DNA from 2 places in the Micromonospora sp. NPDC048835 genome. Region 1 is predicted to be linked to the other one. Evidence: riboswitches for the same ligand, from Rfam matches in the RefSeq annotation. Region 1 holds a riboswitch; the other holds the start of a gene.
What was found. A riboswitch is a leader RNA that binds a small molecule or an ion and turns the genes downstream of it on or off. The one in region 1 is predicted to bind cyclic di-AMP.
Positions count from the first base shown of each region.

Region 2: linked by a shared signal. The riboswitch ahead of AB0C15_RS07615 (C39 family peptidase) and the one ahead of AB0C15_RS25495 (hypothetical protein) in region 1 are both predicted to bind cyclic di-AMP.

Region 1 is NZ_JBEZGM010000025.1:63,858-71,389, reverse strand. It holds gene AB0C15_RS25520 (hypothetical protein) at 1-582, opposite strand, end outside; gene AB0C15_RS25515 (copper ion binding protein) at 596-805, opposite strand; gene AB0C15_RS25510 (metal-sensitive transcriptional regulator) at 895-1,191, shown strand; gene AB0C15_RS25505 (copper-translocating P-type ATPase) at 1,198-3,282, opposite strand; gene AB0C15_RS25500 (YibE/F family protein) at 3,591-4,979, shown strand; cyclic di-AMP (ydaO/yuaA leader) riboswitch at 5,146-5,276, shown strand; gene AB0C15_RS25495 (hypothetical protein) at 5,281-6,300, shown strand; gene AB0C15_RS25490 (carbonic anhydrase) at 6,358-7,095, opposite strand; gene AB0C15_RS25485 (MarR family winged helix-turn-helix transcriptional regulator) at 7,322-7,532, shown strand, end outside.
Region 2 is NZ_JBEZGM010000004.1:239,513-247,044, forward strand. It holds gene AB0C15_RS07605 (CDP-glycerol glycerophosphotransferase family protein) at 1-909, shown strand, start outside; gene AB0C15_RS07610 (alpha/beta hydrolase) at 914-1,651, opposite strand; gene AB0C15_RS07615 (C39 family peptidase) at 1,775-2,623, opposite strand; cyclic di-AMP (ydaO/yuaA leader) riboswitch at 2,855-2,996, opposite strand; gene AB0C15_RS07620 (hypothetical protein) at 3,281-4,051, opposite strand; gene AB0C15_RS07625 (hypothetical protein) at 4,186-4,572, opposite strand; gene AB0C15_RS07630 (acyltransferase) at 4,702-5,916, opposite strand; gene AB0C15_RS07635 (glycosyltransferase) at 6,215-7,378, shown strand; gene pseI (pseudaminic acid synthase) at 7,512-7,532, shown strand, end outside.

The DNA.
Region 1 (7,532 bases):
GCCGGGCTGCGGCGCACCGGTCAGGGTGACCGTGTAGCCGTCGACGGTGGCGCTTGTCGTCGGTGCGGGCAACTGCCGCTCGGTCAGCTCGCCGGGGACGGTCACGTCCACGCCGAGGGTCAGCGGCTCGCCCCCGGTCGGGGTGAAGTCGGCGAACGCCCGCCACTGCCCGGGGCCGGCGAGCGGGCTGTCGACCCGCCAGGTGCCGTCCGGGGCCAGCTCGGGGTGCACGTGGCGGAAGCCGGAGAGGTCCCGTCGGGCGACGATCAGGTGCATCTGCTTGTCGTGAGCCACCTCGTAGCTGGTGACCGGGCGGCCGTCCGGGCCGGCGACCTGGAAGGCGAACTCGCCGGCCGGGGCGTCGAGCGGTTCGAGGGTGTAGCCGCGCTCGGAGACGAGCAGGCCGCCGGGGAGCCGGTCGGCTGTTGCGCTCCGCCCGCCGGTCGTCGGAGTGGCGGCGGCGTCGTCGTGCCGGCTCTCGGCGACCGGGGCGGGGTCGACGACCCGGCCGATCCCGTAGGTCGCGCCGAAGACCGCCACCAGGCCGACGGCGAACCCGGCCAGTCTCGTCACCGTGCGCACGCCGGCCCTCCGATCACGCGTCGACGAGGTCGTAGCCGGCCTCGTCGACGGCGGCCCGGACGACCGCGGTGTCCAGCGGCTGCTCGCTGCTGACGGTGACCCGGCCGGCCGCGAGGTCGACCTGGACGTCACGCACGCCCTCGATGGCGCCGACCTCGGCGCTCACCGCGCTGACGCAGTGCCCACAGGTCATGCCCTGCACCTGGTACGTCGTGTTGACCATCGAACGACTCCCTTACGGGTACCGGGTGGGGGTATCCCATCCGGTAGCGACCGTACCATACCCCCTGGGGGTACGCTATCCTTGCCGGCATGACCGCACCCACCCCGATCCGCGGATACACCGCAAGCAAGGACCAACTGCTCGCGCGGCTCCGCCGCGTCGAGGGGCAGGTCCGGGGCATCGAGAAGATGGTCGACGACGACCGCTACTGCATCGACGTGCTCACCCAGATCTCCGCGATCCAGGCCGCCCTGGACAAGGTGGCCCTCGGGCTGCTCGACGGGCACGCCCGGCACTGCATGCACGAGGGCGCCGCCGAGGGTCGGGCCGACGAGATGGCCACCGAGATGATGGCGGCGGTCGGACGACTCATGAAGCGCGGCTGACCGGCCTCACTCCGACGCCGGGTCGAGACGGACCGTACGCAGCAACTGCGCGTTGAGCGCCACCACGATCGTGGACGCCGACATCAGCACCGCGGCCAGAGCCGGGCTCAACGCCACACCCGCCCAGGCCAGCACTCCGGCGGCCAGCGGCAGTGCCACCACGTTGTAGCCGGCCGCCCAGGCCAGGTTCTGTCGCATCTTCCGGTACGACGCCCGGGACAGCCGGACCACGGCCCCCACCCCGCGCGGGTCCGAGGACGCCAGCACCACCGCCGCCGACTCGATCGCCACGTCGGTGCCCGCGCCGATCGCGATGCCCACATCCGCCCGGGCCAGCGCCGGCGCGTCGTTCACCCCGTCGCCGACCATCGCCACCACCAACCCCCGCCGCTGGAGTTCGGCCACCCGGTCGTCCTTCTCCGCCGGCAGCACCTCGGCGAAGACCTCGTCGACACCGGGTCGGAAGCCGAGGTCAGCCGCGACCGCCTCGGCCACCGGCCGCGCGTCACCAGTGATCATGGCGATGGTGCGGACCCCCTCGGCACGCAGCTCGTCAACGGCACGCCGGGCCTCCGGTCGCACCTCGTCGGTCAACGCGAACGCGCCGAGCACGGTCTCCGGCAGCCGCACCAGATACAGCACCGCGGCACCTCGCGTCGACCATCGCCCGGTCGCTTCCCGCACCTGCGCCGGGAGCGGAAGGCCCAACTCCCGCAGCAGCGCCGGCCCGCCCACCGCGTACTCCGTTCCGTCGATGGACGCCCGCACTCCCCGACCCGGCAGCGACCGGAAGCCGACGGCCCGAGTCGGGCCGGCGGGCCCGGCCGCCGCCACGATCGCCCGGGCCAACGGGTGCTCGCTCTCCGACTCGACGCCCGCCGCGATCCGCAGCACCTCGCCCCGCTCGACGCCGGGCTCCGTCACCACATCGGTCACCCCGTGCTCGCCCCGGGTCAGCGTGCCGGTCTTGTCGAAGAGCACCGCGCCGACGGTCCGCATCCGCTCCAGGGCCAACCGGTCCTTGACCAGGATCCCGGAGCGCGCGGCGAGAGCGGTGGAGAGCGCGACGACAAGCGGAATGGCGAGACCCAGCGCGTGCGGACAGGCGACCACCAGGACGGTGACCGCACGGACCACCGCCTCGTCCGGCCGACCGAGCGCGGTCCAGACCAGCACGGTCAGCACGGCGGTGCCGGTGGCCAGGTAGAAGAGCGCGGCAGCGAACCGGTCGGCCAACAGTTGGGCCCGTCCACCGGAACCCTGGGCCTGCGCGACCATCCGCTGGATGCCGGCGAGGGCGGTCTGCTCACCCAGCGCCTCGATGCGTACCCGGATCGCCGAGTCGGTGGCGACGGTGCCGGCCACCACCCGGTCGCCCGCCGTCCGGGCCACCGGTCGCGACTCGCCGGTGATCATCGACTCGTCCAGTTCGGCGTCGCCGTCGACGACCCGACCGTCGGCCGGCACCCGACCTCCCGGCCGGACCAGCACCACGTCACCGACCCGCAGACCGGTCACCGGCACCGCCTCGACCCGCCCGTTCGCCGTCACCCGCTCGGCCTCGTCCGGCAGCAGCGCGGCAAGCGCCGACAAGGCCCCCCGGGCCTGCCCGATGGCCTTCATCTCCTGCCAGTGCCCGAGCAGCATGATGGTGACGAGCGCGGCCAACTCCCACCAGAAGTCCAGGTCGAAGGCGCCGACGCTGGTCGCCAGGGACGCGGTGTAGGCGACGGTGATCGCCATCGCGACCAGCAGCATCATCCCGGGTGCCCGGTCCCGCACCTCCCGGACCGCACCGACCAGGAACGGCCAACCGCCCCACCAGAACACCACCGAGCCGAGCACCGGGCCCACCCAGGACCGACCGGCGACGCCGCCCCCGGGCAGGTTCAGCCGGTCCGCCACGAGGTGACTGGTCAGCACCACCGGCACGGTCAACACCAGGCACACCCAGAACCGGCGGCGGAACATCGCCGGATCGTGCCCGGCGTGCTTGTCGTGCCCGTGCTCGTCGTGCCCGGCGTGCCTGTCGTGTGGCACGGGTCCGGTGGGTTGCGGGTGGCCGGGGTCCGGCGGTGACGGAGCGGGCATGGCTCCAACATGCCGGTCCGGCGACCGCCACGCGGCCGGATCGGCCACCCGACACTCCACGACCTGCGGCCCCCAGCCGGGCTGGCTAGCATCTCCCCCGATGGCCCTCCGTATGCCGCTGCGCAGCCGGGCACCAGCGCCGCTCCGCCGTGGCGTCGCCCCCGGCCGACCCGGCCAAGCTCTGACCGTCCGTGATCACGCGGTCGTCAGGCAGCGATCCGCCCCGCCGTCCGCCGCGTTTCCACCGAAACGGTGAACCGCCCGGCCCGCTGACCCGTACCCCGCACCGGATCGTTGGGAGTCCCACCTTGGCCGCCAACCACACACACTCCGCTCCGTCCGCCCCACCGAGGGTGCGACGGATCCTCGTCGTGACCGTGGTGCCTCTCTTCGTCGCCACCGTGCTCGCCGCGGCGCTGCTCTGGCCGCGCGGTGAGTCACCGCGGAGCGGTGGTGACGCGGACGTGCCGCGCTACCCCGGCACGGTCACCCGGGTGGTGAGCGAGCCGTGCCCGCCGGCGCCGTCGGTGCCCGAGGGCACCCCGCGGGTCGGCGAGGGGCGGTGCGGCACGGTCGACGTCCGGGTGGACGACGGGCCGGCCGCCGGGCAACAGGTGCGGACGCCGGTGCCCGACGGGCCGGGAGCACCCCGGGTCGAGGTCGGCGACGAGGTCATCCTGGTCGAGCTGGCCGACCCGGTCGACCCCACCACGAGCAACTGGAACATCGCCGAGCACCAACGCGGTACCCCGATGGTGTGGCTGGCGGTGGTCTTCGCGGCCGCGATCGTCGCGTTCGGTCGGTGGCGAGGTCTCGCCGCGCTCGCCGGGCTGGCCGCCAGCTTCGCCATCCTGCTCACCTTCGTGCTGCCGGGCATCGGCGCCGGCAGATCACCACTGCTGGTGGCGGTGGTCGGCGCGGCCCTGATCATGTTCGTGGTGCTCTACCTGACGCACGGGGTCTCCGCACAGACGTCGGTCGCGGTGCTCGGCACGCTGGGCAGTCTGGTGCTGACCGGCGTCCTCGCCACCATCGCCACGGCCGCGACCCACCTCACCGGCTTCGGCAGCGAGGACGCCACCACCCTGTCGATGTTCCAGGGCGACGTGGACCTGCACGGTCTGCTGCTCGCCGGGATCATCATCGGGTCGCTCGGTGTGCTCGACGACGTGACGGTCACCCAGGCCGCCACCGTCACCGAGCTGGCGAACGCGAATCCCGGGCTGTCCCGACTGCAGCTCTACCGGGCGGCCACCCGGGTCGGTCGAGCCCACATCGCCTCCACCGTCAACACCATCGTGCTGGCGTACGCGGGCGCGTCGCTGCCCCTGCTGCTCCTGCTCACCGCCGACTCGCGGCCGATCGGGCAGATCCTCACCAGTGAGTTCCTGGCACAGGAGATCGTCCGCAGCGCGGTCGCCACCCTCGGTCTGATCGCCGCCGTGCCGCTGACCACCGGGCTGGCCGCAGTGGTGACCGCCGCCGGACGCGCCGACGCCACGCCGTCCACCGACGCCACGCCGTCCACCGACGCTGCCGCCTCGCGACCCCAGCGGGACCGCACCGAGGCACTTGCCGCACTCAGCTCACCGCGAACGGCCGGCTCCGAGGAGCCGGACCAACTGCGGACCGCACCCCCATCCCAGGCCACCGACAGGTGGCCGGAGTCGAACAGGAGCACGGATACGGCATGGTGACACTCCTCAGCGTGACCAGATCGGGCATCCACCCTGAGAACCGCGTCACTGGTCACTCAACGCTATGGCGAAATGACGCTTTTGGTCGGCATCCAGGCGTAGCTCACCCGGTCGACTCTCGGGTAACCTCGCTGCCGGTTACCGATGAAGGCGCGAAGCGGCGCCTGCGGTGCCACCGCCCAATCGCCAACCGGCGAGCCGGGGACCCAGGCACCTGGGGTGAATCCGCGCCAGCGGTAGGGGCCACTTCCGCCCCGAACCCGTCAGCTAACCCGGTCGGCGGTCGACGGAAGGGAACATTGTGACGGCACCCCTACGCCGCTGGATGACACCCGTGGTGGCCGTGATCGCCGCACTCACCGTGTTCGCCGGGCCGTTCCCGGCGCACGCCGCCCCGGCGAACCCCACGCCGTCCGGGCACGAGGAGGACAGCGAGCCCAAGCTGCTCAACGACGTCATCGAGCAGGCCAACCGCGACTACTCCGCCGCCAAGTCCAAGCTGGACAAGTCCAAGAAGCGGCAGGGTGAGTTGGCCGCCGAGGTCAACCGGGCCAGGGCCGACCTGGACGCGCTGGCCCCGCAGGTCGGGCAGATCGCCGCTCAGGCGTACCGGACCGGCCGGATCGGCGCGGTCGCGATGCTGCTGGAGAGCGAAGCGCCCGACTCGTTCGTCCGGCGCGCCGGGATGCTCGACGAGATGAACATGGTCAACGAGAAGAAGCTCTCCGAGGTCAACGAGGTGAAGGCCCGCGCCGAGCAGGCCAAGCTGGCCCTCGACACCGAGGTCCGCGAGCAGCAGAAGCAGACCGCCCTGATGGCGAAGCGAAAGAGCGAGGCCGACAAGGCGCTCGCCCTCGTCGGCGGGAAGGGCTTCACCGGCGGTCTGGTGGACGCCACCTCCAAGATCGCGAAGATCGGCCCGGGTCGCACCGCCGACGGCGACTGGAAGCCACAGTCGTGCAGCGAGAAGGACCCGACCACCTCCGGCTGCATCACGCCGCGCACGTTGCACGCGTACAAGGAGGTCAGGGCCGCCGGCTTCAAGCGGTTCGTCGGCTGCTACCGGCCCGGCGGGCCATGGGAGCACCCGAAGGGCCGCGCCTGCGACTGGTCGCTCCAGAAGAGCGGATTCTCCCCGTGGCACAACAACGACACCCGGACGTACGGCAACAACGTCGCCGCGTTCCTCATCCGTAACGCCGACCGGCTCGGCATCTACTACGTGATCTGGAACCGACAGATCTGGTTCCCGGCCACCGGTTGGAGTTCGTACAGCGGGCCGTCGAACCACACCGACCACGTACACATGTCGCTGCTCTGATCCGCACGAACCCCGTCCGAGGGCCGTTCCGCACGATGCGGAGCGGCCCTCGACGCGTCAGACGGCGGCAGCAGCGGCCGGGTCGGTCGACTCCGGCGATCCGCCCGGGGCGTCCACGCTCGCGAAGCCGGCCGGCACGGCGGCCACCGGTCGCACCGCTCCGGCGGCCAGCCGGTAGGACATTCCCACCACTGCGCACCGCCCTCGCGCCACCTGGTCGGCAAGCACCGGGGACTGCTCGATGAGCGTCTCGACGGTCTGTGCGATGTGGACGTCGACGATCCCGTCGATGTCGGTCACGCCCTGGGCCTCGGCCCGGCGCAGGCTGGGCAGCACGGCGTCGACCACCGCGCGCAGGTGGCCACTCGGTGCGGTACCGGTCGCCGCGGACTCCCGGGCGGCCTGCACCGCGCCGCACGAGTCGTGGCCCAGCACGACCACCAGCGGAGTGCCGAGCACGGTCACCGCGTACTCGACGCTGCCGAGCACCTCGGGGCCGGCGGTGTGCCCGGCGGTGCGCACCACGAACAGGTCGCCAAGCCCACGGTCAAAGATGATCTCGGCGGCCAACCGGGAGTCGGAGCAGCCGACGATCACCGCGAACGGGTGTTGCCCGTCGGCCACGGCTGCCCGGTGACCGGCATCCTGGTTGGGGTGGCGGGGGGCGCCGTCGACGAAGCGCCGGTTGCCGGCGACCAACTCGGCGTACGCCCGCGTCGGCTCGCCTGGCGCGGACTCCCGGTCGGTGGTCCGCTGCGAACCCGGCTGACCGCCGGAGCTTCCAGTTTGACTCATCCCGCACCTCGTCTCCACGCATTTGACCTGCTCAAACCGGCTTTCCGTCGGCCGGGCGGCGGGCGCTGGCTCGTGCTCCACCGTCACACGCACCGTAAGATGCGTCAAGGTATGCGTGATTTAGATTTCATACGTTGACTCCGGCCGCCCCCTGGCCGACCGTGCCGGGGCGGGGCGGACCACACTTCCGCGAGGGCAGGCGGACATCCGGAAGGCGGTCGACACGATGGCGAACACGGTGACGGGCGACACCAACGGGCGGAACTGGACGTTCCTCACCAACCACGGGCACGTCCTGCTGGCCATCGCCCGCGACCCGACCGCCCGGCTGCGCGACGTCGCGGCCGAGGTCGGCGTGACCGAACGGGCCGCGCAGGCCATCGTGGCCGACCTGGAGGCCGGCGGCTACCTGCACCGCACCCGGGTCGGGCGACGGA
Region 2 (7,532 bases), on a different contig from region 1:
GAGGCGTTGGTGCCGAGCCTGCGGGTGGCGTTCTACGTCAACCACGGGGCGAAGAACAGCCACTGCGTCCGCTTCACCCAGCTCACCCACGTGCAGTTGCACCACGGCGACAGCGACAAGGCGCCGAGCGCCAACCCGGTGTCGGGGATCTTCGACCGGATCTTCGTGGCCGGGCAGGCGGCGATCGACAGGTACGCCCGCGCCGGGGTGCAGATCCCGGCGGACAAGTTCGTGGTGGTGGGTCGCCCCCAGGTCGAGTCGATCGAGGTACGCCCGGAGCCCGCGCGCGGGCTGGCGCACCCGACGGTGCTCTACACCCCCACCTGGACCGGGCACCACGCCGACGCCGACTACTGCTCGCTGCCGGTGGCCGAGAAGCTGCTGCGGGGGCTGCTGGAGCGCGGCGCCACGGTGATCCTGCGGGCCCACCCGTACACCGCGCAGAACCCGGCGTCGGCCCGCCAACTGGGCCGCCTGACCGAGCTGCTCGCCGCCGACCGGGCCCGCACCGGCCGCCAGCACGTGGTCGGGGCGGCGGCTCGGGAGCTGAGCCTGACCGAGTCCGTCAACGCGGCCGACGCGCTGGTCTCCGACGTCTCCGGGGTGATCTCGGACTTCCTCTACTCCGGCAAGCCGTACGCCGTCACCGACATGGGCGGCGAGGGCGACCGCTTCGTACAGCGGTTCCCGCTGGCCGGGTCCGGTTACGTGCTGCGCCGGGACATGTCCAACGTGGACGGGGTGCTGACCGCGCTGCTGGACACCGACCCGCTGGCCGAGACCCGTTGGGCCACCCGCCGCCGCTACCTGGGTGACTTCCCGGCCGAGTCGTACGCCGAGGCGTTCCTGAGCGCCGCCCGCCGGGAGCTGGCACCGGCCGAGACACAGGCCGCGCCCGCGCCGGCGTAGCCGATCAGCGGTACGGATCCAGCAGCGCCAGCACCGCCGCCGGGTCCTCCACGTGCGCGTTGTGCCCGAGACCGGGCAGCGTGGCGACGGGTACGCCGTACTCCTTGAGCTGTTCGTCGGTGACCATCGGGTCGTTCTCCCCGCGCGCCAGCACCACCGGCACGTCGGTCGCCGCGAGCAGCGCGGCCAGGTCGGGCTCGCCGACGGCGAAGGCGCTCGGGTCCATGGCGAGGCACCACCGGCCGTCGATCTGACGCAGCCCCGCGTCCACCACCGGGTGGTCCGGTGGGACCAGGCCGACGAGCCCGGAGACGCGCAGGTAGCGGCGTGCCGCCTCGGCGCGGGTCGCGAACCAACTGACCGGGCGGGCGGCGAGGTCGGCGGCGCGGGTCAACTCGTCGGGTGACCACTGTGCCTTGATGCCGAGGCCGACGGCCGCGTCGACAGGCATCCCGGCGTCGCGGGCGGCGAGAGCCAGGCCGACCACCCCACCCAGCGAGTGCCCCAGCACGACGAACCGGTCGTCGGGGGCGAGGGCCTGCCCGATCCGCTCAGCGAGACCAGCGAAGGAGTACGAGGGCAGTGGCGGCGCCCAGCCGTGGCCGGCGAGGTCCGGTGCCAGCCACCGCCCGGGCCAGTGCTGCTCGAGGTACGGCGCCCAGGGCAACCACACGTCCCCGGTCGCCCCCATGCCGTGCAGCAGCAGCAGAACCGGCCTTCTACCACCCGATTTCTCCACCACGGCCGCAGTCTGCCACGGTTCACGGCCAGGTACGAGAGCCGCCGACGACGGACCGCGCAGACAGACGCCGCGGGCGCCGGCCCCTTGTGGGAGACGGCGCCCGCGGCGGTAAGGGTGCCCGGGTCAGGCGGAGTAGCCCCGGCTGGTGATCCAGTTGGCCAGGTCGATCGTGGTGATCCAGTACGACGGGTCGGTCGGGTTCGCCGAGTCGGCGATCCGCACGGTGCGGCCGTTGTCCTTGTAGCCGACGACGGCGATGTAGTGCCCGCCGCCGTAGGAGTGCCAGCCGCCGTCGGTGTCGGCGGCGTCTCCGACGACGTTCGCCACCACGCCACGGCCGTCGGTGATGGCCTTCACCACGTCTGCCTGGAGCCGGTCCATCTGCGCCGGGCTGGGCGCGCCGGGGAACATCCGGGTGCGGTACGGGGAGCCCTTCACCTCGGCGTTGAGCACGCGGGTGGTGTCCTCGGCCGAGTTGGTGCCCATCTCGGTGGTGCCCAGCTCGGCGCCGAGCTCCTCCTGGGTGCGGTCGATGCCGGCGGCGCTGAGCGCGTTCCGGGTGGCCGCCGGGCCGCAGTTGTAGTAGGTGTTCTGCGCCTCGTAGTCGTAGTCGAGCACCTTCGTCGCGGGGGGCTTCGGCGGCGTCGGCTTACGGGTGAGGTCCGGGTTGCTCTTGGCCTTGGCGGCCGGCGACGCGGCATCTGTGGTCGGGGCGGCCGTGGTCGGCGCGGCGCTAGCCGAGGGGGACGCGTCCCGAACCTCGCCGCTGGAGGCGGCGACGTCGCTGCGCATCTCGGCGACCGTGGTCGCGGTGCGCTGGCTGGCCGGGGCGTGGTCGGCGGTGGTGAGCAGGGCGCCGGTGGTGGTGGCGATCGCGAGGGCCGCGGCGGAGGCGGCAACGATCTGGTACGGGCGCTCGCTGGCGAGACGGCGGAGTTGACGCTGCAGGGTGTGCTTCACGGGGTCCTCCACGGATCAGGGGGAGAGCGGCGCACCGGGGCCGGACCGGTATCCGGGCAGGCGCCAGCACGCGGACCGTGGTCCGCGGATGGTGAACCGCTCAGGGGAACGCCCGGCGCGGCCGGGCGGGAAAGGCGATGACCCGGGGGTCAGCTCACCGTCACGTGACGAATGAGCGGGTGCACCGCCGCGCCGTGGAGGCGAGGGAACAACCGAGGGGTGGAAAGGTGCTGCACGAGGAGTGACTCCTTCCGACACCGCCTACCGGGTTAGCTGACGGATTCGGGCGGGAAGATCGCCCTACCGCGGGCCGTGGCTCGCGGATTCACCCCGGACTTACTGATGGGTCCCCGGTTCGTAGATCACGATTAAGCGGGTCGATGCGGCGTCGCTTCCTGCGATCGATTACCGCATCGGACGTGACGACACTACTGGCCGCTCCGCACCCTGCCAAGCCAGGTTCACCTGTGTAAACCCCAATTGGCGGAACAATTTCTGCGCGTATTGCCGATGACGTGACTCGATGGGACAACCGGTTACGGCGGCACCGATGGGCGACAACCGGACAGGGCGCAAACAACCGCACCGCATTCACCGGAACAATCCCACCAACCGCGCCGGACGTCCGATTCACCACACCCGTGACCGGCCTCACATCACGGATCGGGCTCAACCCACCCGGGCCGGCCGCCACCGTGCCACGAGGGCGGGACGCAACGCCCGGGCCACCGACCGCGGCGCGGGCGCCGGGGTCGGGTGCAGCCTGGCCTTCGCCGCGTACGCCTCCTCGGCGAGAACACGAGCGGACTCGGCGGCCAACTCCGCGTCCCGCCAGGCGGCCCGTTCCCGGCCGGCGGCAGCCTGGTAGTCGACCAGCCGCGCGTCCCGGACCACCCTGCTGATCAGCGCCTCCTGCTCGACCGGGTGTCGCCGGGAATCCCAGCCGTTCCGGTGGCCGAACACGTCGCCGAGCTGCGCCATGGTGAGGTCGCCCCGCCAGTAGGCAGCCATCGCCGCCCGGTGCAGATAGCGCTCCCGGGCGGCGTACTCGGCGGGGGTGTGCGGCGTCTGCGGGGTGGGCAGCATCGCGGCGCCGGCGAAGCGACGCGCGGCGGTGTCCGCCTCGTCGTACCCGGTCCAGGCCCGCTCCAACTCCTCCTGAGCGGTCAGCCAGGCGGCCCGTCGCCGCCTGGCGGTGGTGGCCGCGCCGGCCGCGGCAACGGCCACCTCCTCGGCGTAGCGGCGCCGGTCGACCGCCTCGGCGGCGGCCACCTCCCGCGCGGTGGGCGCGGCCGGGAGCGGATCGTCAGCGGGCCGGTCCCGTTCGGGGCGGGCGGCAAGCACGGTGAGCAGGCCCAGGGTCAGCAGGAACAGCGTCGACCAGATGGCGGCGGCCTGCGGCACCTCGGTCACGAACTGGTAGAAGACAGCGGTCTCCATGGTCGGCACCTCGGGGAGAGAGCAGTGCGATGGGGGCCCGCGCCGACCGGCGGGCCACGGCGGGGCCACGGGTCAGCGGGGTAGGAGGCTTGTGGGTCGACAGGGCGCGGCGACGGGACGGTCGTCCCGGTGGCTCAGCGCCCGGGCGGGGCTCGGGGAGCCCGACCGCTCGCCCGGTCGAGCAGGGGCAGCGGCTCGGACCCGGCCGCGCGCACCGGCAGCACCCCGGCCACCACGGTGCCCTCGTCGCCGGGGAGCGCCACCGGCGTGCCGACCGACCATGCCGGCACCGACTCCTCGGTGGCCTCCGGAGGTATCGCCGAGGCCGACCGCGCCACCCCCGGCGCCTCGGCGTGGCGGCAGGAGGCCTCCAGCGGCCCGGCAACGACGGCGGCCGGCACCGCGCCGAACGTCGACAGCGGGCTGGGCATCGACCCGGCGGCCGTGGCCGGGCCCGCGCCGAGCGCCAGGGCCGCGACGACGGCGAGGCTGGTCAGCACCCGCGTCGCCCAGCGCGCCACCCACCACAGCGGACAGGGTGAACGCAACCGGAAGCACGTACCCACGCTACCGTCGCACCGACCCGGGCGCACCGACCACGGGCGTGTCGGACGACGCCGCGCCGACCCCGCTGACCAGGGTGGACGCTGTCAGCGCCGGTCGACGTACGCTGATCGACCGACGGCCGGACCGGCCCCGTCGGCGGCCCCGCTCCGGGCTTCGCCCGCGGTGTCGTCGCCGGCTGCACGTTGCCGGGGCACGGGCGCCGGACGGGCCGCACGGCGCGGCGCCAGGCGACGCATCATCGGGGTCTCGACGAAGCGGTGCAGCAGGCCGGCGAGGACCAGGTTCGCCACCAGGAAACCGAGCACCACGGCCGGGCCACGCCAACCTCCGAAGCCGACCCCCCAGGTGCCGCTCCAGCGCAGCACGCTCGTCATCACCAGCACGTGCACCAGGTAGAAGGCGAACGAGACCTCACCGAGCCACACCAACGGCCGGGACCGCCACGGCGAGCGCCGACCGCGCACGTCCGCGTCCGCGGCGGCGGTGATCACCAAGAGGTACGCGACCGCGAGCAGCGTGGTCCACAGCTCGGCACGGATCCACTGCGCCGCCGCCACCCAGATGACCACGAAGATCCCGCTGGCCACGCCCAGACCGGGACCGCGCCAGAGACCTCGACGCATCAACTCGGCCGCCACCGCGCCCAACCAGAACTCCAGCGACCTGGTCAGCGGGAAGACCTGGGTGAACCACCACCGGCTCACCTCCGGCACCAGCTCCTGCGCCGGCCAGAGCGCGAGGATCAGCAGCGGCAGTACGACGACGAGCGCCCAGAGCAGCTTCGGCCGGGCCCGGCGCAGCAGCGGCAGCACCAGCGGCAGACAGAGGTAGAAGAAGAACTCGCAGGAGAGCGACCAGCTGACCGTGTTGATGCTGTAGAACCAGCCCGGCCGAGGGTCCCACGCCTGCAACAGCAGCAGGTTCTCCAGCGCGGCGGCCGGGAGGACCGGGTCGGCGAACCACCAGGCCACCACGAGCGTCGCGGCCCACAGCACCAGGTGGTTCGGGTAGATCTTGGCGACCCGCCGCCGCCAGAAGGTACGCCGGGAATCCCCCGGGCGAGCCGACCAGACCAGCACGAAACCGCTGAGGATGAAGAAGAACTGCACCCCGGAGAGGCCGAGGGTGAACAGCGCGTCGACAACCGCCTTGTAGTCCGGCTCGGCGATGATCCGCATCGTCCCGGCGTGGAAGCCGAAGACCAGCAGCGCGGCGATCCAGCGCAGCCCGGTCAACGACGGCAGCCGGGGCGGGGCGGGCACGGACCGCGCGGCCGACACCGCCGCGGCGCTCGTCATGCCGGGATCCCGACGATCGGCAGGGTCACCAGCACTGTCGTGTCCTCCTCGGCGCGGCGTCGGACGGCACGACGGCGACGCCCGCGGCGGCCCGGCAGAGCCGCACCGAGGCACCCTACCGGGTCACTCCCGGGTGAACCGGACGTGTCCCACCCGCCCCACCAGCCGGCGATCCCCGGACCGGGAAACGCCCGCCGACCGCCGTTAACCTTCCGCTGGGCGGGAGTTCAGTGATTCCACAGTCAGCGGCAACGTCAGGTTCCGGGGCCGGCCACCCGGGTCGTCGAACGTGGCGGACGTGGTCAATCAGCCGACGCACGCACCGCTGCTGAGCATCATCGTGCCCGTGTACGGCGTCGAGGCGTACCTGTACCAGTGCCTCGAGTCGATCAGGGCCGACATCCCGGTGGCCGAGTCGGACGCGGTCGAACTGGTCGCCGTCGACGACGCCTCCCCGGACGGCTGCGGCGACATGCTCCGCTCGTACGCGGCCGGCCGCGACGGCGTCCGCGTCGTGCACCTGAACACCAACGTGGGGCTGGGGCTGGCCCGCAACGCCGGACTCGACGTCGCCACCGGCAGGTACGTCTGGTTCGTCGACAGCGACGACTGGTTGCCGCCGGGCACGATCGCCGCGGTGCTGGACCGGCTGCGCCAGCACCAGCCCGACGTGCTGATGCTCGACCACCTGCGGGTGCACGAGGACGGCCGCCGGGAGGTCGACGCCAGCAGCCCACTGCTGCGCGGAATCACCGGCGTCACCCGGCTGGCCGACCAGCCGCAACTGCTGCGGGTGCAGCACACCGCCTGGAACAAGGTGGTCCGCCGGGACTTCATGAACGAGTTGGAACTGCGGTTCTTCCCCGGCTGGTACGAGGACATCCCGTTCAGCCACCCCCTGCTCATCGGGGCCGAGAAGATCTCCGTGCTGGACCGGGTCTGCTACCTGTACCGCCAGGGCCGCCAGGGCGCGATCACCTCCACCCGCAGCGGCCGGCACTTCGACGCCTTCGCCCAGTACGAGCGGCTGATGGACTGGGTCACCCGGAAGCACCCGGACGAGCGGTTGCAGGCCGAGCTGTTCGAGCTGATGATCAGCCACTATCTGGTGGTGGTGGGCAACGACGGTCGACTGCACCCGCACCTGCGCCGCGCCTTCTTCCGCCGGGCCGCCGCGCACTACCGCCGATACCTGCCCACCGGCGGCTACCCGCTGCCCCCGGGCGTGACCGGGCTCAAGCACCGCCTCGTCGGGCGGGGCGACTGGTTGGCGTACTCGGCGCTGCGCCAGGCCCACCGGGTCGCCGGCCGCCTGCGTCGGCCCGCCACGGTGGGCGGCGCCGACAGCGGTTCGCCCGCTGCCGACGAGGACGCGGGCCGAGGGGCCGACGCGACGCCGACGCGCGACGGTGGGCGCGCACCGCAGCGACACGACGCGTTGGCCGGCAACCGCCTGCCGTGACCGCCCCCACCGCACCGCACGCCGGGAGCCGGGGCGGCTCCCGGCGCCCTCGTTTTCCAGGTCGCCCACCCGCCGGGAGGGCGACGACAGCACCACCGCACCCCGGTGCGGACGTACCCGAGCAGAGGTCGGAATGACGGCGACAATCAAGATC